DNA from 3 places in the Streptomyces sp. NPDC002730 genome. Region 2 is predicted to be linked to each of the others. Evidence: riboswitches for the same ligand, from Rfam matches in the RefSeq annotation. Region 2 holds a riboswitch; each other region holds the start of a gene.
What was found. Region 2 has a riboswitch for thiamine pyrophosphate ahead of thiO (glycine oxidase ThiO). Riboswitches for the same ligand answer to the same signal wherever they lie in the genome.
Positions count from the first base shown of each region.

Region 1: another riboswitch for thiamine pyrophosphate. It lies ahead of ACFYXH_RS20320 (thiamine ABC transporter substrate binding subunit); the one in region 2 lies ahead of thiO (glycine oxidase ThiO).
Region 3: another riboswitch for thiamine pyrophosphate. It lies ahead of thiC (phosphomethylpyrimidine synthase ThiC); the one in region 2 lies ahead of thiO (glycine oxidase ThiO).

Region 1 is NZ_JBIAQG010000007.1:348,995-351,252, forward strand. Features, by position in the region: gene rlmN (23S rRNA (adenine(2503)-C(2))-methyltransferase RlmN) at 1-930, shown strand, start outside; TPP riboswitch at 961-1,088, shown strand; gene ACFYXH_RS20320 (thiamine ABC transporter substrate binding subunit) at 1,171-2,258, shown strand, end outside.
Region 2 is NZ_JBIAQG010000006.1:418,899-421,156, reverse strand. Features, by position in the region: gene thiO (glycine oxidase ThiO) at 1-1,065, opposite strand, end outside; TPP riboswitch at 1,063-1,175, opposite strand; gene ACFYXH_RS18160 (hypothetical protein) at 1,227-1,568, shown strand; gene ACFYXH_RS18155 (NAD(P)/FAD-dependent oxidoreductase) at 1,597-2,258, shown strand, end outside.
Region 3 is NZ_JBIAQG010000005.1:351,434-353,691, reverse strand. Features, by position in the region: gene thiC (phosphomethylpyrimidine synthase ThiC) at 1-1,139, opposite strand, end outside; TPP riboswitch at 1,132-1,276, opposite strand; gene ACFYXH_RS15285 (YibE/F family protein) at 1,348-2,258, shown strand, end outside.

The DNA.
Region 1 (2,258 bases), on a different contig from region 2:
GCCCAGTGGACCGACATCCCCGCCGCCGCGCGCGAGAAGCTCGCCTCGGAGCTGCTGCCCGACCTGATGTCCGTCGTACGGCATATCTCGTGCGACGACGACACCACCCGCAAGACCCTGTGGCGGCTGCACGACGGCACGCTCGTCGAGTCCGTGCTGATGCGCTACCCGGACCGGGTGACGATGTGCATCTCGTCGCAGGCCGGCTGCGGGATGAACTGCCCCTTCTGTGCGACCGGTCAGGCCGGCCTCGACCGGAATCTGTCGACCGCCGAGATCGTGCACCAGATCGTCGACGGCATGCGCGCCCTGCGCGACGGCGAGGTGCCGGGCGGACCGGCGCGGCTGTCCAACATCGTCTTCATGGGGATGGGAGAGCCGCTCGCCAACTACAAGCGGGTCGTCGGCTCCATCCGCCGGCTCACCGACCCCGAGCCGGACGGCCTCGGTCTCTCGCAGCGCGGGATCACCGTCTCCACCGTCGGCCTGGTACCCGCGATGCATCGCTTCGCCGACGAGGGCTTCAAGTGCCGTCTCGCCGTCTCGCTGCACGCGCCGGACGACGAGCTGCGCGACACCCTGGTCCCGGTCAATACGCGCTGGAAGGTCCGGGAGGTGCTGGACGCCGCCTGGGAGTACGCCGAGAAGTCGGGCCGCCGGATCTCCATCGAGTACGCGCTCATCCGCGATATCAACGACCAGGCGTGGCGGGGTGATCTGCTGGGCCGGCTACTCAAGGGCAAGCGGGTCCATGTCAATCTGATCCCGCTCAACCCGACGCCGGGATCGAAGTGGACGGCTTCGCGGCCCGAGGACGAGAAGGCCTTTGTGGAGGCCATCGCGGCGCACGGGGTGCCGGTCACCGTCCGGGACACCCGTGGCCAGGAGATCGACGGAGCGTGCGGACAGCTGGCCGCTTCGGAGCGTTAGCGCCCGTGTAACCTGGCTTGAAACATCTACATATTCCGACAGGGGAGCGCCACAGCGCTGAGAGTGCGACGCGGGCTTGGTAAATCAAGCCCAGTGGTCGCAGACCCTCTGAACCTTGCCCAGGTCATTCTGGGTAGGAAGTTCGGTCATTACTCACAAGCTGTTGCGCCCTGCCCGGATTCCTTTCGAGGGATCCGGGCAGGGCCGCGTCTCTTCCTGGTCATCCCAGGAGGAATTTCAGTGAGCACCACCAAGAAGATCACGGTCACCGCGCTGGCCGCGGCGCTCGGCGTCACAACGCTCGCGGCCTGCGGCGGTGAGTCCAAGGACTCGTCGGCCCCGGACGGCGGCTCGAAGCCGAAGAGCGTGACGCTCGTCAGCCACGACTCGTTCGTCGCCTCCGCCTCCGTGCTGAAGGAGTTCACCAAGGAGACCGGCTACACGGTCAAGGTGCTCAAGAGCGGCGACGCGGGCGCGGCCCTCAACAAGGAGATCCTTACCAAGGGCTCCCCGCAGGGCGATGTCTTCTTCGGCGTCGACAACACCCTGCTCTCGCGTGCTCTCGACAACGGCCTGTTCACGCCGTACGAGGCAAAGGGCCTGAGCCAGGTGAACGACGAGGTGCAGCTGGACAAGGACAAGCACCGGGTCACGCCCGTCGACACCGGCGACATCTGCGTCAACTATGACAAGAAGTACTTCGCCGACAAGAAGCTGGCGCCGCCGCAGTCCTTCGACGACCTGGCCAAGCCCGCGTACAAGAACCTCCTGGTGACGGAGAACGTCGCGACCTCCTCGCCCGGCCTCGGCTTCCTCCTCGGCTCGGTCGGCAAGTACGGCGAGGACGGCTGGCAGGACTACTGGAAGAAGCTGAAGGAGAACGGCGTCAAGGTCGTCGACGGCTGGGAGCAGGCGTACAACGAGGAGTTCTCCGGCTCCGCGGGCGGTAAGAAGGCCAAGGCCGACCGGCCGCTCGTCGTCTCGTACGCTTCCAGTCCGCCGGCCGAGGTGCTCTTCTCCAAGCCTCAGCCGACCGAGGCGCCCACCGGGGTCGCGACCGGAACCTGCTTCCGCCAGACCGAGTTCGCGGGTCTGCTCAAGGGCGCGAAGAACGAGGCGGGCGGCAAGGCCCTGCTGGACTTCCTGGTCTCCAAGAAGTTCCAGGAGGACATGCCGCTGAACATGTTCGTCAACCCGGTAATCAAGGACGCGAAGCTGCCCGAGGTGTTCACCAAGTTCGGTGCGGTGGCCGTCAAGCCCCAGACCGTCGCTCCCGACAAGATTGCCAAGAACCGTGAGCAGTGGGTCCAGTCATGGTCCTCGCTCGT
Region 2 (2,258 bases):
CATCACATCGCCGGTGACGGGTGTGAGCAGCACCCCGTTGCGGTGGTGGCCGGTGGCCAGATGCAGACCCGGCAGAGCGGTCGGGCCCAGCAGCGGCGCATTGTCGGGAGAGCCGGGGCGCAGCCCGGCGCGGGTCTCGGTGAGCGGCAGCTCGGTGATGCCGGGCACCAGCTCGTGCGCGTCGCGCAGCAGCTCGTACACCCCGCCCGCCGTCACCGTGGTGTCCCAGCCGAGCTCCTCGCTGGTCGCCCCGATGACCAGCTCGCCGTTCTCGCGCGGCACCAGATAGATGTCACTGCCGCGCACCACGGCCCGCACGGTCCGGGAGAGGAACGGCGCGTACGCACGCGGCACGGTCAGCCGCAGGACCTGGCCCTTTACCGGCCGTACCGGCGGCAGTGCATCCTCCGGTACGCCGCCGAGCCTGCCGCTCAGACTGCCGCACGCCAGCACCACCTGGTCCGCGGAGAGCTCACTGCCGTCCGTCAGTACGGCTCCGGCCGCCCGGTCCCGTACCACCGACAGCCGCTCCGCCCAGCCGCGGTGGAAGACCACCCCGGCCCGCTCGCAGGCCGCCACCAGCGCCGCGGCCAGCCGCCGCGGATCGACCTGGTGGTCGCCGTCCACCCGAAGGCCCCCACGCACGCCGGGCGCGAGCATCGGCTCCAGGCGCCGGCATTCGCGCCCCGTCAGCCACTCCGACTCCAGGCCGGACTGACGCTGCAGGGTGTGCAGTTCACGCAGGTGCGCGCGGTCGTCGGCGTCGAGCGCGACCGCGAGCGTGCCACAGGCGCGATAGCCGACGGACTGTCCGCTCGCCTCCTCCAGCTCGGCGACGAAGGCGGGATAGCGCCGCGCCGATTCCAGATTGAGGCCGAGCAGCGTCTGCTCGCCGTAGTGCAGTTCGGTGACGGCGGCGAGCATGCCCGCCGCGACCTGCGCAGCGCCGCCGCCGGGCTCCGGATCGGCGACCGCGACCCGCAGCCCTCGCTGCGCCGCACGCCAGGCCGTGACCAGGCCGATGATTCCGCCCCCGACAACGAGGACGTCTGAGGTACGCGACATGGGCGTCCAGCCCCTCCCTTCGCCGGCATGACCCGGATCAGGTTCGTACGGTCGGAGGCCGTCCAGCCTCCCTCTCAGCCCGGTGCGTCCGGGCTCCCGCGAGTGCCTTACGGTGGCCACCCTAACCCCAGGCCCCAACTCGCAGTAAGGGAGCAGCCACTGTGGCAAGGTCGCTCGACGGACTCGTGCTCTCCCCGGTCGCAGACCAGGCTCCGGGCCAGGTGGGGACCCGGACCCGGTTCACGTACCACGAGCAGGAAGGCCGGATCTGGGCCGAGTACGAGGGCGGCGATGTGCTCCGCGGCCACCTGGTGGGCACCAGGGAGGGCGACCGGCTCGACTTCCGTTATGTACAGCTGAAGGCGGACGGCGGGACCTCCTCGGGGCACTGTCTCTCCACCGTCGTCGAGCTCGAGGACGGGCGGCTGCGGCTGGAGGAGAGCTGGGAATGGGAGTCCCAGGAGGGCAGCGGGACGAGCGTCGTCGAACAGCTGCCTTCTTGACGGTCCGTCAGATGCGTAAGGTTGTCGGGTGAGCGAGCAGCAGACAGCACAGACGCAGCGGCGCGTGGTCGTCGTCGGCGCGGGAATGGCCGGAGTGCAGACCGCGGTGGCACTGCGCGAGCAGAGTTTCACCGGTCCGGTCACGCTGATCGGCGCCGAGCCCCATCAGCCGTACGACAGACCCCCGCTCTCCAAGGCGATCCTGCTCGGCAAGGCGGAGGGCTCGGCCTTCGACGTCGACTTCGAGGCACTCGGCATCGAGCTGCGGCTGGGCTGCGAGGTGACCGGAGTGCGCGCCGGGGCCCATGAGCTGGACACCGAGGCAGGTCCGGTCCCGTACGACGTCCTGGTCATCGCCAGCGGTGCGGAACCGATCACCCTGCCCGGCGCCGTGGGCGTACCCGGCGTCCATCTGCTGCGCACCCTCGACGACGCCGCGCGGCTGCGCCCCGTTCTCGCGCAGCAGCACGACATAGTGGTCGTCGGCGCGGGCTGGATCGGCGCGGAGTTCGCGACGGCCGCCCGTGAGGCTGGCTGCACGGTCACTGTCGTCGAGGCCGCCGGGCGCCCGCTGGCCGGAGCCCTGCCCGCCGAGGTCGCCGGCCCGATGGCCGATTGGTACGCGGAGTACGGCGTCGAACTGCTCACCCACGCGCGCGTGGCGGACATCGAGCCCGGCGCGGTGATCCT
Region 3 (2,258 bases), on a different contig from region 2:
TTGGCGATGGTGTTGAGCTCGCCGAGCGTACGCAGCTCCGCGAACTGCGCCTCGTCATTGGCGTCCGCGATCGAGCCGGGGCGCAGTCCGTCGCCGAGGGAGTACGTCACGTCGTAGGAGGCGAGGATCTCGCAGAGCTCCTCGAAGTTCTCGTACAGGAACGATTCCTTGTGGTGCGCCAGACACCAGGCCGCCATGATCGAGCCACCGCGGGAGACGATGCCTGTCTTGCGGCGGGCGGTGAGCGGCACGTACCGCAGCAGCACGCCCGCGTGGACGGTCATGTAGTCGACGCCCTGCTCGGCCTGCTCGATGACCGTGTCCTTGTAGACCTCCCAGGTCAGCTCCTCGGCCTTGCCGTCGACCTTCTCGAGCGCCTGGTAGAGCGGCACGGTGCCGATCGGGACCGGGGAGTTGCGCAGCACCCACTCGCGGGTGGTGTGGATGTTGCGGCCGGTGGAAAGGTCCATGACCGTGTCCGCGCCCCACTTGGTGGCCCAGGTCATCTTGTCCACCTCCTCCTCGATGGAGGAGGTGACCGCGGAGTTGCCGATGTTGGCGTTGACCTTCACCAGGAATCGCTTGCCGATGATCATCGGCTCGATCTCGGGGTGGTTGACGTTGGCGGGCAGGACGGCCCGGCCCGCCGCGATCTCTTCACGGACGACCTCGGCGGAGACGTTCTCACGGATCGCGACGTACTCCATCTCCGGGGTGATCTCACCGCGGCGTGCGTACGCGAGCTGTGTCACCGCCTGGCCGTCGCGGCCCCGGCGGGGCTGGCGCGGGCGGCCGGGGAAGACGGCGTCGAGGTTGCGCAGTCCCCCGCGCGGCGAGGTGTGCTTGATCCCGTCGTCCTCGGGGCGGACCGGGCGGCCCGCATACTCCTCCGTGTCGCCGCGGCCGATGATCCAGTTCTCCCGCAGCGGCGGCAGGCCGCGGCGGACGTCGGTCTCGACGGTGGGATCGGTGTACGGGCCGGACGTGTCGTACAGCGTCACGTCCTTGCCATTGGTGAGGTGCACTTGCCGGACCGGCACCCGGAGGTCGGGGCGCGAACCCTCGACGTACCCCTTGTGCCAGCCGGGCTTGCGCTCCGCCTGGTCGGCGGCAGGCGTGCGTGCATCCTGAACGGTCATGAGACCTACTCCCTACGCCGGCATTACCCGGTAACAGGTTCGGCGGTCGACGCAGCGGCTTCCGTACGATTCGTCACGACTCGTACGAAGGTCAGCGCCCTCTCAGCCCGGTGCTCCGAGCTCCCGCGTGTGCAAAGGTGCCACCACGCTAGCGTCATTTCTGGCGTGCTGAACAGTGGGCCCCTCCCGTTGTTGCGATGATCGGCCGGTGACCTCCTCGCAGCAGAAGCCCGAAGCACACGGCCATTCGCACAGCCATGGGCCGGCCGCGCCTGTCTCCAAGCACCTTCGCAAGGTCATCGCCGCGGTGCTGATTCCCTTCTCCACCGCGGTTTTGGTCGGGTTGTTCGTGCTCTGGCCGGGCGGCGCTCCCGACCATCAGCGCAGCGGTGTCGGCTTCGACCGGCAGACCGAGCAGGGCAAGGTGGTGACGGTCGAGAAGGTCAACTGCAAGGACGTGAATGCGGCGCAGGTGCCGCCGACCGGCGACACCTCCACGCCCGAGGGGCGCGAGGCGGCCAATTCCCAGCGGGGCAGCTGCGCGAAGGCGACGATCGAGGTCACCAGCGGTAAGGACAAGGGCCGTACCTTCACCGAGATCGTCCAGCCGGACGCTCCACGGCAGTTGAGCAAGGGCCAGGGGGTGGTGGTGGCGTACGCGCCCGATGCGCCCCGCGATCTTCAGTACTCCGTGACCGATGTGGACCGGAAGTTCCCGATGGTGCTGCTGGCCGGGATCTTCGCGCTCGCGGTGGTGCTGGTGGGACGGATGCGCGGTGTGATGGCGCTGATCGCGCTCGCCGCCTCGTTCGCCGTACTGACCCTGTTCATCCTGCCCGCGATCCTGCAGGGCTCAAATCCTCTGATCGTCGCGGTGATCGGGGCGAGCGCCATCATGCTGATCGCTCTCTATCTGTGCCACGGACTCACCGCACGTACGTCGGTCGCGGTCCTCGGCACGCTGATCTCGCTGCTGCTGATCGGACTGCTCGGTTCGCTCTTCATCGGCTGGGCGAGCCTGACCGGCAACACCGACGACAGCACCGGCCTGATCCATGGCCTGTTTCCGAACATCGACTTGAGCGGTCTGCTGCTGGCCAGCGTCATCATCGGTTCGCT